2 regions of the Bradyrhizobium sp. CCGUVB14 genome follow, and region 2 is predicted to be linked to the other one. Evidence: predicted binding sites of a transcription regulator. Region 2 holds the regulator's gene; the other holds the start of a gene.
What was found. The regulator LexA, encoded in region 2, represses DNA repair genes until DNA is damaged. The targets are predictions, from matches to a motif close to TGTTCNNNNTGTGTTCNG.
Positions count from the first base shown of each region.

Region 1: NLM32_RS00980 (YifB family Mg chelatase-like AAA ATPase) is a predicted target of LexA. The motif match lies at 4,990-5,007, and genes of this name have one in related genera.

Region 1 is NZ_JANADS010000001.1:205,569-215,323, forward strand. It holds gene cpaB (Flp pilus assembly protein CpaB) at 1-81, shown strand, start outside; gene NLM32_RS00955 (type II and III secretion system protein family protein) at 92-1,606, shown strand; gene NLM32_RS00960 (CpaD family pilus assembly protein) at 1,656-2,390, shown strand; gene NLM32_RS00965 (AAA family ATPase) at 2,387-3,673, shown strand; gene NLM32_RS00970 (tetratricopeptide repeat protein) at 3,719-4,498, opposite strand; gene NLM32_RS00975 (PilZ domain-containing protein) at 4,582-4,827, opposite strand; gene NLM32_RS00980 (YifB family Mg chelatase-like AAA ATPase) at 5,066-6,604, shown strand; gene NLM32_RS00985 (hypothetical protein) at 6,713-7,183, shown strand; gene NLM32_RS00990 (ATP-binding protein) at 7,308-9,533, shown strand.
Region 2 is NZ_JANADS010000001.1:5,655,798-5,665,552, reverse strand. It holds gene NLM32_RS26430 (GAF domain-containing protein) at 1-340, opposite strand, end outside; gene NLM32_RS26425 (hypothetical protein) at 554-988, opposite strand; gene NLM32_RS26420 (hypothetical protein) at 1,183-1,386, opposite strand; gene lexA (transcriptional repressor LexA) at 1,564-2,265, opposite strand; gene glp (gephyrin-like molybdotransferase Glp) at 2,442-3,653, opposite strand; gene NLM32_RS26405 (hypothetical protein) at 3,884-4,069, opposite strand; gene NLM32_RS26400 (HAD family phosphatase) at 4,205-4,831, opposite strand; gene NLM32_RS26395 (alpha-hydroxy acid oxidase) at 4,836-5,963, opposite strand; gene NLM32_RS26390 (S41 family peptidase) at 6,254-7,588, shown strand; gene NLM32_RS26385 (SDR family oxidoreductase) at 7,669-8,424, opposite strand; gene NLM32_RS26380 (tyrosinase family protein) at 8,854-9,755, shown strand, end outside.

The sequences.
Region 1 (9,755 bases), 5.5 Mb from region 2:
CAGGCATTCAAGCAGCGTTCGAACGGCGTGAACGTGATCCGCTACGGCGTGCAAGCGAGACAACTGACGTCACAGAAGTGATGGGGACATGATGACCTACGGGGACAATCGGATGGGCCTGCGCATTCGGGGGAAGCGCGCCGGCTCGATCTGGGCAGGGGCAATGCTGTTACTGGGGCTGGTCGCAGCCCCCGATCTCGTCCGTGCTGCGGATGCGCCGGTCGGAGACCAGGCGCCGATGCAGGCGCCGGACCTCGGCGTGTCGCCGGTTTCGACCATGCCGGCGCGGATGCGTTCGCTGTCGCTCGGCATCGGCAAGTCGGTCGTGATCGACCTGCCGCGCGAGGTCAAGGATGTGCTGGTGGCTGATCCCAAGATCGCCAATGCGGTGATCCGCTCGGCGCAGCGCGCCTATATCATCGGCGGCCAGGTCGGCCAGACCAACGTGGTGTTCTTCTCCGCCGACGGTCAGCAGGTCGCGTCCTACGACATCGCGGTCAAGCGCGACCTCAACGGCATGCGCACGGCACTGCGCTCATCGCTGCCGGGCGTGCAGATCGAGGGGGTCGGCGACAGTGTGATGCTGACCGGCTCGGTGTCGAGCCCGGTCGAGGCCCAGCAGGCCGGCGACGTCGCCGCCAAGCTCGTCGGCGGCGCCGACAAGGTCGTCAACAACATCGTCGTGCGCGGCCGCGACCAGGTGATGCTGAAAGTCGTCGTCGGCGAAGTCCGCCGCGACATCGTCAAGCAATTGGGCGTCGATCTCAGCGCCAGCCTGAATGCCGGCACCGCGGTGGTGAATTTCAACAATTCCAACCCGTTCTCGGTCTCCGGCGGCCCGCTGGTCTCCAGCAACGGGCTCGGCGTCGCGGGCCTCGCCAAGGGCGTCGCCACCGTCAGCGCCACCATGCGCGCGATGGAAAGCGCGGGCGTGATGCGGACGCTGGCCGAGCCGAGCCTGACCGCGATCTCCGGTGAATCCGCGACCTTCATCGCGGGCGGCGAATTCCCCATCCCCGCAGGCTATTCCTGCGATCCGACCACGCATGTCTGTACCACCCAGATCTCCTACAAGAAGTTCGGTATCTCGCTGAACTTCACCCCGGTCGTGCTCAGCGAGGGCCGGATCAGCCTGCGCGTGATGACCGAAGTCTCGGAGCTGTCGAACCAGCAGGCCATCACCGTGACACAGGCGGTGTCGTCGACCGCGAACAACTCCATCACCATTCCCTCGATCCAGACCCGCCGCGCCGAGACCACGCTCGAGATTCCCTCGGGCGGCTCGATGGCGATGGCCGGCCTGATCCAGCAGCAGACCAAGCAGGCCATCAACGGCCTGCCCGGCGTCGACCAGGTGCCGATCCTCGGCGCGCTGTTCCGCAGCCAGGACTTCGTCAACAACGAGACCGAGCTGATGGTGATCGTGACCCCCTATGTGGTGCGCGCGGTCGCCCAGAAGGAATTGTCGCGGCCCGATGACGGCTTCGCGCCGTCCTCCGATGCGCAGTCGGCGCTGCTCGGCCGCATGAACCGCCTCTACGGCATCGCGCGCCGGGTCGATCCGATCGACGGCAATGCCGGTGATTTCGGCTTCATCATCGACTGACACCAACGGTTCGGGGACCGGGCGAGATACGGGCAAGGGGGATGAAGCGATGACGAAGACAAATGATCGACGTCGCAACTGGCGCATCGCGCTCGCGCTGACGGGGCTCTCCGTCGCGCTGGGTGCCTGCAACACCACGGGTGATGTCGTCACCACCCAGACGGTGCCGACCGACTACCGCATGCGTCACCCGATCGCGGTCCAGGAAGGCAAGCGCTCGATCGTGATCTTCGTCGGCAAGGCGCGCGGCGGGCTTTCGGCCGAGCAGCACGCCGACGTGACGGGCATCGCCCAGGACTGGGTGCGCGAAGGCACCGGCTCCGTCGTCATCGACGTGCCCATCGACACCACGAATTCGCGCGCGGCGGCCGCGACCTATCGCGAGATCCGCGCGGTGCTCGGCAGCGGCGGCGTGCCGTCGCGCGCCATCGTGCAGCATCCCTATCGTCCCGAAGATCCCGGACTGCTTCCGACCATCCGGCTGAGCTATTCCAAGATCGCGGCGGTGGCCGGGCCCTGCGGATTGTGGCCCGAGGACATGGGACCGTCGATCCTCGACCCCGGCTACAACGAGAACCGGCCCTACTTCAATCTCGGCTGCGCCACCCAGCGCAATCTCGCCGCGATGATCGACAACCCCGCCGACCTCGAGCAGCCGCGCGCCGAGACGCCGGCCTATACCGCACGGCGCGACATCGCCTTCGACCGCTACCGCAAGGGCACGACCACGGCGACCTCTTATCCCGAGGCTGACAAGGCCAAACTCAGCGACACAGGCAAATGACGGACATCGACGAAGAAGCGGACGATCCGCAGCACCCCGAGGAACACATTGCGCCGGTTCCCCGCATCTCGGTGCAGGCCTTTTGCGAGACCGAGCAGACGCTCGCCGCTGTGACCGCGGCCGGCCAGGACCGCCGTCTCGCCAAGGCGCATCTCACCGCCAAGAGCGGCGGCCTCGCCGCGGCGATCGAAGTCTATGACACGATGCCGACGCCGAACGTCATCGTGATCGAATCCGACGGCACGCGCGACATTCTCGAGGGGCTCGACGATCTCGCCGGCGTTTGCGATCCCGGCACCCGCGTGGTCGTGATCGGCAATCCCAACGACACCGCGCCCTATCGCGAGCTGGTGCGTCGCGGCGTCAACGATTACGTGGTCGGGCCGGTCGAGACCCTCGACGTCGTGCGCTCGATCTGCAGCCTGTTCTCGGCGTCCGAGACCATCATCACCGGCCGCGTCATCGCGGTGGTCGGCGCCAAGGGCGGCGTCGGCGCCTCCACCGTCGCGCACAACGTGGCCTGGACCATCGCGCGCGACCTCGCGCTCGACTCCGTCGTGATCGATCTCGACCTCGCCTTCGGGACCGCCGGCCTCGACTACAACCAGGATCCGGCGCAGGGCATCGCCAACGCGGTGCTGTCGCAGGACCGGCCGGACACGGCGCTGATGGAGCGCCTGCTTTCCAAATGCACCGAGCGCCTCAGCCTCCTCGCTGCACCCGCCACGCTCGATCGCGTCTATGATTTCGGCGCGGAAGCGTTCGATGCCATCTTCGACACGCTGCGCATGACCACGCCCTGCATCGTGCTCGACGTGCCGCACCAATGGTCGGCCTGGACCAAGCGCGCGCTGGTCAATGCCGACGACATCGTCATCGTGGCCGAGCCGGATCTCGCCAACCTGCGCAACACCAAGAACATGCTGACCGTGCTCAAGACGGCGCGGCCGAACGACCGGCCGCCGCTCTACTGCATCAACCAGGTCGGCATGCACAAGCGCGCCGAGATCGACGTTAAATCGTTCGCCAAGACGATGGAGAGCCAGCCGCTCGCGGTGATCCCGTTCGATTCAAAGCTGTTCTCGACCGCCGCCAATAACGGCCAGATGATCGCGGAGGTCTCCAAGAGCCACCGCACCACCGTGCTGTTCCAGAATATGGCCAACCGCCTGGCCGGACGCGGCGAGGTGAAGAAGCCGAAGCGTTCGCTGCTCGAACCGCTGCTGAAGAAGCTGAAGGGCAAATCGGGGCGCGGATCCGCTCCGCATCGCAAGGCGTCGTAAGCGCAAGCGCGTATTCGAACGAAAGCGACTCTCGGCGGCGGCGGATTACTTTTCCGCCCGCTGCTGCTGCTTCTTCGACAGCAGCTGGCGCAGCGCCGTGACCTTGGCTGCGGCCTGATCCGGCGGCAAATCTGCTTTCACAAGGATTTCAGCCTCGGCCTCGCGGCCCTGCAATCCCAGCACGAGCGCAAAATTGGCGCGGACCCGCGCATCGTTCTGATTGCGCTGATGGGCGCGGCCGAGCACCTGTTCGGCCTTCGACAGATTGTTTTGCAGCATGTAGGACAGGCCGAGATTGGACAGCACGGTCGGCTCGTCGGGCACGATCTTCAGCGCTGCAGCGTAATATTGCTGCGCTTCCTCGTTGCGGCCGAGCTGATCGAGCGCGGCGCCCTGCGCCGACAGGATGCGCCAGTCCGGATCCTCCGGCGTATGCGCGCGGCTGAGCACGTCGAAAGCCTGCTGGAAATTGCCATTGTCGGCGAGCGCGCGGCCATAGCCGGCGAGCAGCGCCTTGTTGCTGGGATGGGCGAGCACAGCCTGCTCCATCACCGCGACCGCCTGGGCACGCTGGCCGCTTTCGCGCAGCGCCTTGCCGTATTCGAGCGCAACATTGGGATCGCTGGGCTTGGCGCGATAGCACTCGCGCAGGGCGTCCATGGGCCTGGCATCGGCCGTCGCCGCAGGCTCCGACTTGCTGCCGCCACCGAGCGCGCCGGTCACGTCCTCCAGGCCCGTGGTCTGGCAGCCACCAAGGGCAAGCACCAGAAGCGCGGGAAGCAGAAATCTCGCCGGGGGAGAGGCAAGGGACGAACGCTTGGACATACTCTGATCACCGCCGGCGGACTGATCAGAGATGCTTTGCCGATTAACGCTAAAGTCCGGTTAAGGAAACGCGTCTGGCAGGACTAGTCGGTGAATTCCGCACCGAATTCGCAGCCGATGCGCCAGCGCAGGCGGCACTGCCGGGAATAATCGGGCGCGAAGATGATGGTGAATTGCGGCGGCACTTCCAGAAACTCCGCCACGACCTTCACGCCCCCATCCGAGATATCCGTGATCGTGCAGTCCCGCGGCAGCGAGCCCGCACCAAAATGGATCTTGGCGAGCCGCGTGCACACCCGACGTTCGCTTCTGCGGCGATTTGCAAGCATTTGAATTCTTCACCCGTTAGACCACGGCCCATCCCGCAGCCTTAGGAGTAGCGGACATTCGTTGGAATGTGCTGAGGAGAGCCGGTCGCATTCGAGGCGTAGTCGAAGCTTAATGTCTGGGTCCCGTTTACCGGTCGTTAGGGAATGCGGCGCCCTCACCTTCGTTCCCGTATTGTTCTTGTCAGAGCGGTCCGGGTCTGCTACCCCTAATTGTGCGAGGGGCAAATCTGGTTCGAGAATGGTCCAGCGGGTTTCGACAGTCGCCTTTGAAGGGATCGAGGCCCGCGCGGTCGACGTGCAGGTGCAGGTCGCGCCAGGCCTGCCGGCCTTCGCCATCGTCGGCCTTCCCGACAAGGCGGTGTCGGAGGCGCGCGAGCGGGTCCGCTCGGCGCTGATCGCCTCGGGCCTGGCGCTGCCAGCGCGGCGGATCACCGTCAATCTCGCCCCTGCCGACCTGCCCAAGGAGGGCAGCCATTACGACCTGCCGATCGCGCTCGGTCTGATGGCGGCGATCGGCGCGATCCCGCCGGATGCGCTGACCGGCTTTACCGTGCTCGGCGAGCTCGGCCTCGACGGCTCGATCGCGCCGGTGGCCGGCGTTCTGCCCGCCGCGATCGGCGCCAACGTGCGCGAGGAAGGCCTGATCTGTCCGGCAGCCTGCGGCTCGGAAGCGGCATGGGCGAGCCCGGATATCCAGATCGTCGCCGCACATTCGCTGATTCAGATCGCCAACCATTTCAAGGGCACGCAAGTGCTGTCGCGGCCCGAGCCGAAGGTGCACGAGGCTGCCGCCTCAAGGCTCGACCTGCGCGACATCAAGGGCCAGGAGAGCGCCAAGCGCGCGCTGGAGATCGCGGCCGCGGGTGGGCATCACCTCCTGATGATCGGCGCGCCCGGCGCCGGCAAATCGATGCTGGCGGCGCGCCTGCCCTCGATCCTGCCGCCGCTGTCGCCGAGCGAATTGCTCGAGGTCTCGATGATCGCCTCCGTCGCCGGCGAGATCGAGGGTGGCGCGCTGACATCGCAGCGACCGTTCCGCTCGCCGCATCATTCCGCAAGCATGGCCGCGCTCACCGGCGGCGGCGCGCGCGCAAAGCCCGGCGAGATCTCGCTGGCGCATCAGGGCGTGCTGTTCCTCGACGAGCTGCCCGAGTTCGATCCGCGCGTGCTGGATTCGCTGCGCCAGCCGCTGGAGAACGGCGAGGTCTCGGTCTCCCGCGCCAACCATCGCGTCACCTACCCTGCCCGCTTCATGCTGATCGCGGCGATGAATCCCTGCCGCTGCGGCAACGCGTTCGAGCCCGGCTATTCCTGCAAGCGCGGCCGCATCGATCGCTGCACCGGCGATTACCAGGCGCGCATCTCCGGCCCGCTGATGGACCGCATCGATCTGCGCATCGAGGTGCCGGCCGTGACCGCGGCCGATCTGATCCTGCCGCCGCCGGCCGAAGGCTCCGCTGAGGTCGCCGCGCGCGTCGCAGCCGCGCGCGACATCCAGCTCGCGCGCTACGCGGATGCCGGACTGCCGCAGATCCGCACCAATGCCGAGGCGCCGGCGTCGGTTCTGGAGGATATCGCCAAGCCGGACGCGCAGGGACAGAAGCTGCTGCGCGATGCCGCCGAAACCATGCGGCTGTCGGCGCGCGGCTATCACCGGGTGCTGCGGGTGGCGCGCACGCTCGCCGACCTCGACGGCGCCGATAAGATCGGCCGGCTGCATCTCGCCGAAGCGCTGTCCTATCGCGCACTCGCGGAGGATGTACGACAGCTCGCCTGATCATCCAGCGCATCAACCCGGCGGTAACGAGTTTCCTTTACGCTCTGCAAACCATAGGCCCACAAGTTCCAGTTCGGGCTTGGGTGTGTCCTTGGCGAGTAGCGTGTCATGTTGCGTTTCAAGATCCTGGCCTCGGTGGTTCCCCTGTTGGCGGCTGCGGTGTTCGCCCGCAACGAGATCGGATCGGTCTCGAATCCCTGCATCGCCCTCGGCGAGACCTCGGTCGAGCTCACCTCCCTGTTCTGGACCGCCGGCGTGCATGTCGCCTTCACCGAGGATCCGGAACGGGCAACGGTGCGGGTTCAAATCACCGACGATGCCGACGCTGCCGACTTCGCGGTCGTCGACGATGGCGCAAGCGACGAGCCGGGCGCCTGCCAGGGCAATCCGTCGACCCGCCTCATTACGATTGCCTCGCAGCCCGTCGACGGCGGTCCGGTGATCTATCTCGCCACCGACGGCCCGGCCGATTACCGCATCTATGTCCGCTCGAAGACGTTCTCGCAGAAGGAAGCGGCAGCCCTGATCGTCGGCGCCCGCGGCAACCGCCCACTCCCCCTCCAGGCCGCCTCGCTTTGAGGCGTTAACACCTCGTCAACCCTGTTTGGAGGCCGCCGCAAAGCCTCAAGTTGTTCGCAAGGTCCGCGAGACATCGTCGCGAACGGCGGTGGCAGGTTTCGAATAAGAGTCGGGGTCGGTGGCAATGGGTCGGACGTTCCGGATCAAGGTGCGCATGCGCCGCTTCAGGCGACAGCACCCCAAGATTGCCTTCGCGATCCGCTCCTTCATGATCTTCTCGGCGACGTTCGGCGGCGCCTATGGCTTCGTCACCGGCAGCCGCGCGCCGAATTCCGGCTACGATCCCAACGCGTTTGCAATCGGTGCGAGCTTCCTGTTTGCGCTGGCCTGCCTCGGGCTGGCAACGCTCAGCATGCGGCTGCGTTTCGTCAACAAGCGGATGAAGAAGCTCGCCGCCCACAACGAGGTGCTGATCGACCGCAATTGGGAGTTGAAGGAAGCCGAAGAGCGCGCCCGCAGCCTGTTCGAATCGCAGGGCGATCTGATCGTGCTGCGCGACCATCAGGGACGGATCACCTTCGCCAACGACGCCTATTGCGCGCTGGCCGGACAGGAGCGCGGTGCGCTGGTCGGCACGCGCTTCGATTTCGACGTGCTGGAGCAGGGCGATAGCGCCCGTGAAAGCAACGGTACCCGCATCCACGATCAGAAGATCGCGACGCCGGTCGGCGCGCGCTGGATCGCCTGGCGCGAGGGCTTTGTGCGGCACGACGCCGGTCAGCCCGCGGAGTTGCAGAGCGTCGGGCGCGACGTCACCGACCGCACCGAGACCGAACGCGCGCTGTCGGATGCCCGCGACCAGGCCGACGCCGCCAACCGTGCCAAATCGCGCTTCCTTGCGATGGCCTCGCACGAGATCCGCACGCCGCTGAACGGCATCATCGGCATGGGCGGCCTCCTGCTCGACACCTCGCTGACGCCGGAGCAAACAACCTACGCCCGGGCGGTGAAAACCTCGGGCGAAGCGCTGATGGCGCTGATCGAGGAGCTGCTCGACTATTCCAAGATCGAAGCCGGCAAGCTCGATCTCGACCAGCGTCCCTTCGCGCTGTCGACCTTGATCGAGGAGGTCACCGAGCTGCTGGCGCCGCGCGCGCAGGCCAAAAACCTCGAGATCGCGGCTTACGTCGACGAGCGCCTTCCGCTGGAAGTCGTCGGTGACGCCGCACGGCTGCGCCAGGTGCTGCTCAACCTCGCCGGCAACGCCATCAAGTTCACCGCAAGCGGCGGCGTGGCGCTGATCGTCGAACCCGGCATCTGGCCGAACGAGATCAGTTTTCTGGTCCGCGATACCGGCATTGGCATTGCGCCGGACGCGCAGCAGCGCATCTTCCGCGAATTCGAGCAGGCCGACGACCGCGTCGCCCGCACCTATGGCGGCACCGGGCTCGGCCTCGCCATCTCCGAGCGCATCGTCAAGCGCATGGGCGGTCGCATCACGCTGGAGAGCGCGCCGGCGCAGGGCTCGACCTTCGAGGTCGCAATCCCGCTCGCGCCGTCGCACGGCGACGCCGGACATACCGCGTTCCCGAGCCCCGATCTCGCCGGCAAGTCGATCCTGCTGGTGGCCGACGGCATCGAAGCGTCGCTGATCGCGCGGCGGCTGGAACGCTGGGGTGGCCAGACCTGCCTGGTCTCCGATACGTCCGTCGCGGAAGCGTTGCTGCCGGAACGCCCATGGCATGCGGTGCTGATCGACCGCGCGCTCGGTCCGGTCGTTGCCGACCGCCTGGGCGAAATCGCCCGTGGTCACGCGACGCAGCGGCTCGTGCTGCTGACGCCGAGCTCGCGTCATGACAAGCTTTCGCCGGCCTTCACCGGCTTCCTGGTCAAGCCATTGCGCGCAGCCTCCCTCGCCGCGCGTCTTGCGCTGACGCCCGAAGTCGTCTCGCCCGATCTCGCGCCCGAGCCTGTCGAGCCGACCGCGATCAAACCGCCCGCGAGAGGTCTTTCGATCCTCGTCGCCGAAGACAACGAGATCAACGCGCTGTTGATGCGGTCGCTCCTCACAAAACTCGGCCACCGCGTCGTCATTGCGGTCCATGGCGAAGCCGCACTGGAATCCTGGCTCGCGGCGAGCTCGGCCGGCACGCCCTATGATCTGGTCTTGATGGACATCCAGATGCCGCAGCTCGACGGCATCGAGGCAACGAAACGCATCCGCGCCCATGAGACGGCCACCGGCGGCCGCCACACGCCGATCCTCGCGCTCACCGCGAACACGCTGGTGGAAGATCGCTATGCCTGCTTCGAGGCGGGCATGAACGGGTTTTTGATCAAGCCACTCGATCGCGAGAAGCTGGACGAGGCACTGGCGGGATTGGCCGCGTCGCGGCAGCTGGCGGTGTAACCACAAGCGACACGGCCGTAGGGTGGGCAAAGCGAAGCGTGCCCACGTATTTGCATTTGGCAATACGGATAGAGGCCGTGGGCACAGCGCTTCGCGCCTTTGCCCACCCTACGGCACTGATCGACAACTTCACGACAACCTGATATCGGCCGGCAATCGACAATTGAAATCGACTGCGCGGCGCGCCACCATCCTCCGGGGCATTTGAATCGAGGATTTTGC
Region 2 (9,755 bases):
CGATCGCGCCGACATGGGCCTCGTCGTCGCCGCAGAACAGCACCATGACGGCTTGCAGGAATTCGCCGGCAAACACCGGCACGGCGACCCCGCAGGTCAGGCCGGCTTCGAGAGCCTGGTCGGTCCGCTTGAAATAGGAGTTGGCGAACTTTGTGAGGATCACGGGATGGCCGCTCGCCCAGGCCTTGCCGGGAAGGCCCTCGTCATATCCGAAGCGTAAATCCTCGCTGCCGGCCTTGAACGCGGACAGGCCTTCGCTGTAGAGGCCGCCGCCGAATTCCAGCCGCGTCCGCGTTGGATCAGGCACCCAGAGTTCAACGACGCGAATGAAGGTTTTCATCGAGCCTGTCCGCTGCCTCAAGCTGCAAACAGCATCGGCCATTTGCTTGCGGAGCGGACGTTCAAAATTCAGGCAAGGCAGCGCAAACTTCGTGCGACTTGCTGGCGCGATGAGCTCATCATTTCCACAGACGCAAACCAATCCATCTCGCCGGCCGCGGCCGGCGATGGATATCTCGATCCTGGCCCGACCTGTCGGCCGGGGATGGCGTCGTCAGCCGATCGGCAGGCGGGTGATGGTCGGCGGCCTGTCGGCGCTGATCTGCGGCTTGTGCTCGCGCTCGCCGAGCGGCTGCGTCACGGGCAGTTGCAGGACGGTTGCGCGCTGGCCTTCGACCAGCTGCGTCACCAGCACGTATTTGCCGTCGGGGAATTCGATCGCGTCGTGATGACGATCGGGAATGTGCGGATCGACCTTGCCGAACTTGCCGACGCGCGAATTGACGGTGCGGGTCCAGATCCAGCGATTGTCGTAGCGGACGTTGTCGGCGAAGGCGAGCTCCGTTCCCGGAAGCAGGCAGACCGCGACGGACATGTCGGCTTCGGAGGCGAAGCCGCGCGTCGAGGTGCCGCGGAAGGTTGTCGTGACGATCGTCTCGCCCACTTCTGCGGGGCGCGTCGCGACAGCGTGCAGGCTGTAGTCACACATCGGGGTGCTCCTCAATCGGGATAGAGCACCCGCGCCTCCGCTGAGGCGCAGGCCCCTATCAGAGTGGAAGGCCGCGATCTTATGCTTGTTTGTGGGCAAATCTGCGGCTCGCATCCGCAGAGCGCGATCACATTATCTTTTTCAAATGCGCGAGGAACAAAGCCTGCTCTCGTGCATTCGAACAGCGCGTTGCCTCAGCGGCCTGCGGGCGCCGACCAACCGGAGTATGGCCAGGCCGGTTGTGATGGCCGCTCGATCGCGTTGCGGGCATCGCCGAATTGCGCGCTCGTCGCTTGCGGTGCCTTGCGGGCACGGTGCTGCCGCTGTGCGGCGAAAGCCTGAGACGCTGATGCTGCAATCAGCGCCATCGTGACGGTGCTCAAAACGATCTTGCGCATGGTGATCTCCTCGGTCTCTCAAAGGCCTGCGAAGCGATGCGTGCTTCGTTGCGGCGTGCCGAGGATGTAGCGCTGGAGAGGGGGCCGGATAATCTGTGCAAAACCAGAAAGACTATCCAGCCGGAGCGGACAATCGTCCGCTCCAATCGTTGATTGCGGTCGTCGATTGCGACGCGCTCAGTACTTCCGGTACAGCCCGATCAGCTTGCCCTGGATCTTGACCCGGTTGGGCGGCAGGATACGGACCTCATAGGCCGCATTCGCCGGCTCGAGCGCAATCGAGGCGCCGCGGCGGCGGAAACGCTTGAGCGTTGCTTCCTCGTCGTCGATCAGGGCGACCACGATATCACCGGTATCGGCGCTCTCGTTGCGCTGGATCAGCGCCATGTCGCCGTCGAGAATGCCGGCCTCCACCATGGAGTCGCCGCGGACCTCGAGCGCATAGTGCTCGCCCGAGCCGAGCATGTCGGGCGGGACGCTGATGGTGTGGCTGCGGGTTTGCAAAGCCTCGATCGGCGTACCGGCCGCGATCCGGCCCATCACGGGCACCGCCACGGGCCGCTCGCCCTCGTCGGCGGGCGGGCTCGACGTCGTACGCACCTTGCCGAGATTGCCCTCGATGACGCTCGGCGTGAAGCCGCGGCGGCTGCCGGCGGCGGCCTGGAGCTCGGGCAGCTTGATCACCTCGATGGCGCGGGCGCGGTTGGGCAGGCGGCGGATGAAGCCGCGCTCCTCGAGCGCAGTGATCAGGCGATGGATGCCTGATTTCGAGCGCAGATCGAGCGCGTCCTTCATCTCGTCGAAGGAGGGCGGCACGCCGCTTTCCTTCAGGCGCTCGCTGATGAACCGCAGGAGCTCGTACTGTTTGCGCGTTAACATCTCGACCAAAATCCCCCGGTTGATGTCGTTCGATTCCGAGACGCTGAATTCAGCGATAAGCCGCTACATGCTCGAAACAAATCATGAACGGACACTATATGTTCGATACATGTTCCGCAACTGCTTAATTTACCGTGAACGCGGCAAAGTTCGCGGAACGGTTGCGAACGATGCGCTCAGGCGGGCAGTCGCAGCACCTCGCAAGGCGCGCCCGCTTCGGCCTTCGGCGCGAACGGCGCACGCACGAGAAGTGCCTGTGCCGCAGCGAGATTTGCAAGCAGCGAGGAGTCCTGGTGGTTGACGGGAAGCGCGATGAGCGTGCCGTCATCACGCAGATCGAGGCGCGCGCGCAGGTAATCCTCGCGCTGGTCATTGGCGGAGACGTCGCGGCCGAGCACCGCGCGTTCGCGGCGGTGATGAACCATCGAACGGCCGGACAACGCGCGAATCAGCGGCACCATGAACAGGAAGCCGCACACGTAGGATGACACGGGATTGCCGGGCAGGCCGATCACGCGCATCGCCCCGAGCTGTCCGTTCATCATCGGTTTGCCCGGCCGCATCGCGATCTTCCAGAACGCCATCGAGGTGCCTTCGTCCTTCAGCGCCTGCTGCACCAGATCGTGGTCGCCGACCGAGGCGCCGCCAGTCGTGATCAGGATGTCGGCACCGGAGTCGCGCGCGCGCCGGATGCCGGCCGTGGTGGCGGCAAGCGTGTCGGCCGCAATGCCGAGGTCGATGGTGTCGGCACCCTCGCTGCGGGCGAGCGCATGCAGGGCGTAGCCGTTGGAATAGACGATCTGGCCATGGCCCGGCGTGCTGCCCGGCATCACCAGCTCGTCGCCGGTCGCGAGAATCGCGACCTTAGGGCGGCGGCGGACGGCCAATTGCGGGTGGTTCATGCCGGCGGCGAGCGCGAGGTCGCGCTCGGTGAGCCTGGCGCCCTTGCGCAGGAGCACGTCGCCCTCGGAGAAGTCGATGCCGGCCGGGCGGATGTGCCGCCCGGTGAGGGCTGCCTCCTTGATCGCGATGTGCTTGCCGTTAGCGACAGTGTCTTCCTGGATCACGACCGCATCTGCGCCGTCGGGAACGACGCCTCCGGTGAAGATCCGCACGGCTTCGCCGGCGCCGACCGTTCCTGCAAACGGACGGCCGGCAGCGACCTCGCCAACGACGGTGAGCGTCGTGTCAATCTTCGCCGCATCGGCTGCGCGGACGGCATAGCCATCCATCGCCGACATCGCCTGGGGCGGCTGCGTCCGCCGCGCCGCGACGTCGCGTGCGAGCACGCGATGAAAGGCCGCCTCGAGCGCGACCGTCTCTTCAGGCAGTGGCTCCGCACCGGCGAGCACCGCGGCGAGCGCGTCAGAAACCGGCATCAGGGCCACGGTGAAAAACTCCAGCTACGCCCGTTCGGGCAAATCAGCGGCGAGAGTTCTAGCCGAGTGCAGGCACGGAGGCAAAACGACGGTCGCGCAGGATGATTGATCCTGCATCACCCGCGCGGCGATGGAGTGGGAGCATCAGGTCCGCCGGGGCATGGTCCGGAAGGCGAGATAGACGGGCAGGAGGATAGCCATGGCAAGCACGAGGATGATGGAAGCCACGGCCAGCATCCTCAGGTCCCCTCCGGACTGACGTCGGGCGCTTGAGGCCCTTGATCCCTGTCGGGCATCGGATCGGCCTGGGCCTTCAGATCAGCCGCCTTGCTCATCAGCTTGGCGGAAAGCTCGGAATCAGAGGTGGTCCTGGCGAATTTGACCAGCAGGGAGGCCTGCTTGGTGAGGTAGGTTTTGCCCAACACGATGATACGTCCGTTCGTAGAATTCCCAACCGACTCTAGAGTCCGGAAGGGGGCATTCCGTTCCCGGAACTTCGTATAAAAATGCACAGAGCCGTTTGGTTCCTCCTCCGGGTGAAATTGCTCCGGAAACGGCGGTCAGATCCCCAGCGCCTTCAGTGCAATGCCGACGTCGCGGGGCGAGGTGACATGCACGGCCTTCAGCCCGCGGGCGCGGGCGCCTTCGACGTTCGCGGCGAGGTCATCGAAGAACACGATCCGGTTAGCGGGCACCCCCATCGCGGTGACGACGTGGTCGAAGGCTTCCGCATCAGGTTTGCGCAGGCCGATGCTGGAGGAGAGGTACAGCGCGCGGAAATGACCGAGCAGATCGGCATACTCTTTCGAGAAATGGTCGACATGCGGGCGGTTGGTGTTGGAGAAGGCGTAGAGCGGCATCTGCTTGGCCGCGCGCGGCAGCAATTCCGCGATGTCGGGCATCTCGCCGGCGAAGATCGCGTTCCATCCTTCCAGGAATTGCGCATCTGAAATGCCGATGCCGAGCGAGGAGCGCAGCGACTGGAAATAGTCCTCGTCGCTGATCCTGCCGACCTCGTGCAGCCGGTAGGCCTCGCTGTCGCGCTCATAGCGCGTCACGATGGCTTCGGGCTCGAGGCCTGCATGTCCCGCCCAGCAGGCGATCGCCTTGGAGAAATCGATGTCGAGCACGACGCGCCCGAGATCGAACAGAAGCGCGTCCGCGCTGCCGGGTGAGAGCGATGTCATTCTATCAGTATCGGTAGGGTTCATGGTCGAATAGCGGGAACGCGCTGAACACACTCGGCGCATTGGTTGCGGTGGCCTGGTGCAGACAGGATTTGTTGACCTCGGCGAACGAGGTGGCGCCAAGCAGCCCGAGGCAGCGCAGCACCTCGTCCTCGAGCAGTTCGAGCATCCGCGTCACGCCGGTCTCGCCGGCCGCCGCCAGGGCCCAGCATTGCAGCCGGCCGATGCCGACAAGGTCGGCGCCCGCCGCGATCGCCTTGACGATGTCGGTGCCGCGGCAGATGCCGCCATCCACCATGATCTTGGCGCGGCCCCTCACGGCGTCGACGATCTCGGGCAGCACATGCATGGCGCCGCGGCCGTGATCGAGCTGGCGGCCGCCATGGTTGGAGACGTAGATCCACTCGACGCCGTGATCGACCGCGATCTGCGCGTCCTCGGCGGTGGCGATGCCCTTGAGGATCAGCGGTATCTTGAACTTGTCCTTGACCATCTTCACGGTCCGCCACTCCAGCCCCTTCTGGAAATCGCCGCCGGTGGCGCGCAGGCGGCTCTCGCGAACGTAGCGCTTGGCGATGTCACGCTCACGACGGCTGTAATGGGCGGTGTCGACGGTCAGGCAGAAGGCGGCATATTTGGCCTTCTCGGCGCGGCTGACCACGTCGGCGACGAATGCGTCGTCGCCGCGAACGTAGAGCTGGTACATGCGCAGCGCGTCGGGAGCGGCTTCGGCGGTCTTCTCGAGACCGGGCTCGGAGACCGAGCTCAACATGTGCGACGCCCCGAAGGTGCCGGCCGCGCGCGCGACGCTGGCGGCTCCGTGGGGATCGAAGATTTCCAGCGCGCCGACGGGGGCGAGCACCACGGGCAGGCGCATCTTGCGGCCGAACTGCTCGACCGAGCCGTCGACCTTGCGCACGTCGCGCAGCACACGCGGACGGAAAGCGATCTCGTCCAGGGCCATGCGGTTGCGGCGCATCGTGGTTTCGGTTTCGGCCGCGCCGACGATGTAGTCCCAGGCGTTCTGGTTGAGGTTGGAACGTGCCTTCCGGATGAATTCGTGCAGGTTCTGGAACGGCTCGCTGCTGGCGCCGAGTTCGACATTCCGTTCCGGCCGGAGTGCTTCGTTCATTGTTATCCTCCCGAGAATTTGAAGCGTTATGTCATCGGGTATCTCGTTCGGCCCTCCAAAACCATCCTAAAATCGCATAGCTGCGAAGCGTGGCTCGGCCGATCGATTCCCGCTTGGCGGGCGATGGTTTCGGAACGTTGCCAAAAGTTTAGGCCAGGGCGAAGGGATTTTTGCGATATACCCGCGGGCGTGGCAGCCCGGCCTTGAAGAAACCTGAATGGTATTGTGAGAACCGGGCTGGATCGCCATTTGCGTGGCGTCCCGTCCCAAGCGAAAAGGCCAACCATTCCATGCGGAAAACCCTGCTGTTCCCCCTGGGCGCGCTTACCGGAGTATGCCTGACCCTTCTCGTATCCGGTCCGCAGGGCGGACTATGGGCGGCACGGGCGGCAGCCGGCGCGGACGATGCCTACTCCCAGCTCAATCTGTTCGGAGAGGTCTTCGAGCGGGTGAAGGCGAGCTACGTCGAGAAGCCCGACAATTCCAAGCTGATCGAAGGCGCGATCACGGGCATGGTGACCTCGCTCGATCCGCATTCCCGCTACATGAACGACAAGGCCTGGACCGAGATGCAGGAGACCACCTCCGGCGAGTTCGGCGGGCTCGGCATCGAGGTCACGATGGAGGAGGGCCTGGTCAAGGTCGTTTCCCCAATCGACGACACGCCGGCGTCCAAGGCCGGCCTCATGTCCGGTGACCTCGTCAGCAAGATCGACGGCGAGAACGTGCAGGGCATGACGCTCGAGCAGGCCGTCAACAAGATGAAGGGCCCGGTCGATACCAAGACCAAGCTGACCATCATCCGCAAGGGCGCCGATGCGCCGATGGATGTCGCGATCACGCGTGAGATCATCCATGTCCGCCCGGTCCGCTTCCACGTCGAAGGCGACATCGGCTACATCCGCGTCACCTCGTTCAACGAGCAGACCACCGACGGCTTGAAGAAGGCGATCGCCTCGATCTCCAAGGACATCCCGCAGGAGAAGCTGGCCGGCTATGTGATGGACCTGCGCAACAATCCCGGCGGCTTGCTCGACCAGGCCGTGTCGGTGTCGAGTGCGTTCCTGCAGCGCGGCGAGGTCGTCTCGACCCGCGGCCGCAATCCCGAAGAGACCCAGCGCTTCACCGCGCATGGCGGCGACCTCACCAAGGGCAAGCCGCTTGTGGTGCTGGTCAACGGCGGCTCGGCCTCGGCCTCGGAGATCGTGGCCGGCGCGCTGCATGATCACAAGCGCGCCACCATCATCGGCACGCGCTCGTTCGGCAAGGGCTCGGTGCAGACCATCATTCCGCTCGGCGCCGGCAACGGCGCGCTGGCGCTGACCACGGCGCGCTACTACACGCCGTCGGGCCGCTCGATCCAGGCCCAGGGCATCGCGCCTGACATCGAGATCCTCCAGGACGTGCCGCCCGAGCTGAAAGGCCGCGTCGACACCATCGCGGAGTCGCAGATGCGCGGCCATCTGCAGGCCGCCGACGGCACCGAGCAGACCGGATCGCAGTCCTATGTCCCGCCGGAAGAGAAGGACGACAAGGCGCTGCACGCGGCCTATGACTTCCTGCACGGCGTCACCGTGAACGCGGCGGCCGCGAAGCCGGCGCCCAAGGCCACGGTGCCGAACTAATCTCTCACGGTCCTTGCGACCTTCGGAGATCGCCCGGGAGCGGATGCCGCTCCCGGGCGATTTCGTTTCGGGACGTCGTCTCAGCTCGGGTTCATCGCGGCAAAGGTTGCCTCGTAGCGGCCCTCGCGCTCGGCCCAGCGCCGCGTGCGATCGCGCTCGACCAGCACTTCGCCGCGGGGATGAACCGCAAGCTCGAGGAGCTGCATCACCTCCGCGACATAGGCAGGAAGCGGCATCGCGCGCGGGTCGCTCGCCTGCTGCGCGCCGGTGAGTTCGGTCTGCACATAGGGCGGTGCAAGCTCCAGCACATCGACGGGGATGTTGCGCAGCTGATGGCGCAGCGATTGGAGCCAGGAGTGCAGGAACGCCTTGCTGGCGCAGTAGGTCGGAAAGTCGGCGAGCGGCACGAAGGCGAGGTTCGAGCTCGTCACCATGATCGTCGCATTCCGCTGCGCCTTCAGGATCGGCAAAAACGCCGCCGCCACGCGCAGCACGCCCAGGATGTTGGTCTCCACCATCGCCTCAGCGTCGGCAGCGTCCCAGTCATCGGCGGTCATGTCCTCCGCCTTGGAGATACCGGCATTGGCGATCAGCATGTTGAGCTCGGGGAAGCGCGCGCGAACTTCAGCCGCAAGGCGCGACGGCGCCGCGGGATCGTCGAGGTCGAGCGGCAAGGCGACAATTCCCGAACGGTCGGCCGTGATCTGATCGAGCAGAGACCGTCGCCGTCCCGCGACGATGACGCGATTGCCGCGGTCGTAGAAAGCTTCGGCAAGCGCGCGGCCGATGCCGCTGGTGCCGCCGGTGACGAGGATCGTATTGCCAGTCATCTTCATGGTTGCCTCTCAATGGAGTTGAGGACCACGGCAATCCAGCAAGTGCGCGTGCGGACGATCCCGGCACGACGGCAAACATCCCGGCGCGGGCAAGCCCTGCAGGATGGGACGTCGTGGACGGTTGAGCGACCGCAAGGCGGGGAGTGATGGCATGACCGTGGCGTCTCGTGAATCGAGATCTCCCTGCTGGGATCCTCTCGACAAAGGACGCGTTGGATGACGGTAACGCCTACGGCAGCACCATGATGGCAGCTGCAGGGACGGACGTATCCGGGCCGGTCCTCGTCGTCAAGCGGGAAGGCCGGATGCGACAGAACGGCGCGTCGGCTCTCTGGTCGAGAAGTATTTACTATTCAACCTTCGGTAGATGATTTACGATGCAATCCGAGGTGCGAGGATAACGCTTGGCCTGTCTGGGGAGCAAAAGCCATGAGCGCCACGCTGCGAGTCCGTCGTTCGATCCAGGATCTCCAGGACGAGTACAACAACGGTAACAAGAAGCCGCTTGAAGACGTGATGCGGGCCTGGAAGGGCATCAAGGAGCTGCCGCCCGACGATCCCAGATCATTCTTCGTGCTCGGGGGCTATCACGGCGAGCCGTTTCGCGGCGCGGGCTGGGGCAACTCGCAGTACTGGGGCGGCTACTGCAATCACGGCAACATCCTGTTTCCGACCTGGCACCGTGTCTACCTGGTGAAACTGGAAGAGGCGCTGAGAAGCATTCCGGGCTGCGCCGACGTGACGCTGCCGTTCTGGGACGAGACCAGCACCGCGTCGACGACCAACGGGATTCCGAGCGCGCTCACCCAGAAGGACTTCGTCCTGGACGGCCAGACGATTCCAAACCCGTTGCGCTCGTTCGTGTTTCCGCGAGGCATCGTCGATCATCTCAGCCCGATCCCTGACGCCGATTACAGCAAGCCCGAGGGATACGAGACGGTGCGCTATCCGCTGTCGGGGCTGGTCGGGACGGACGCGGACAAGGCGGCGACGGCGGCGCACAATGCGCAGTTTCCCAACTACGACACCAATGTGGGATTGCTCAACGACAACGTCCGCAACTGGCTGTCCGAGACCGTCATCGTCGATGGCAAGCCCGTCGGCGGCGGGCATGTGAAAGACAAATACACGGCGTGTCTGAACGCGCCGAACTACACGGTGTTTTCCAACACGACGTCCGCGGCGCAATGGTTCGACGACCACGGGCAGCGCATCGTTCCGATCGAGAGCCCGCACAACAGCATCCATCTCGCCGTCGGCGGTTTCGATCTGCCGAAGATTTTCGACGCCTCTCCGATCGACGGGGCGAATGGCGATATGGGCGAGAACGA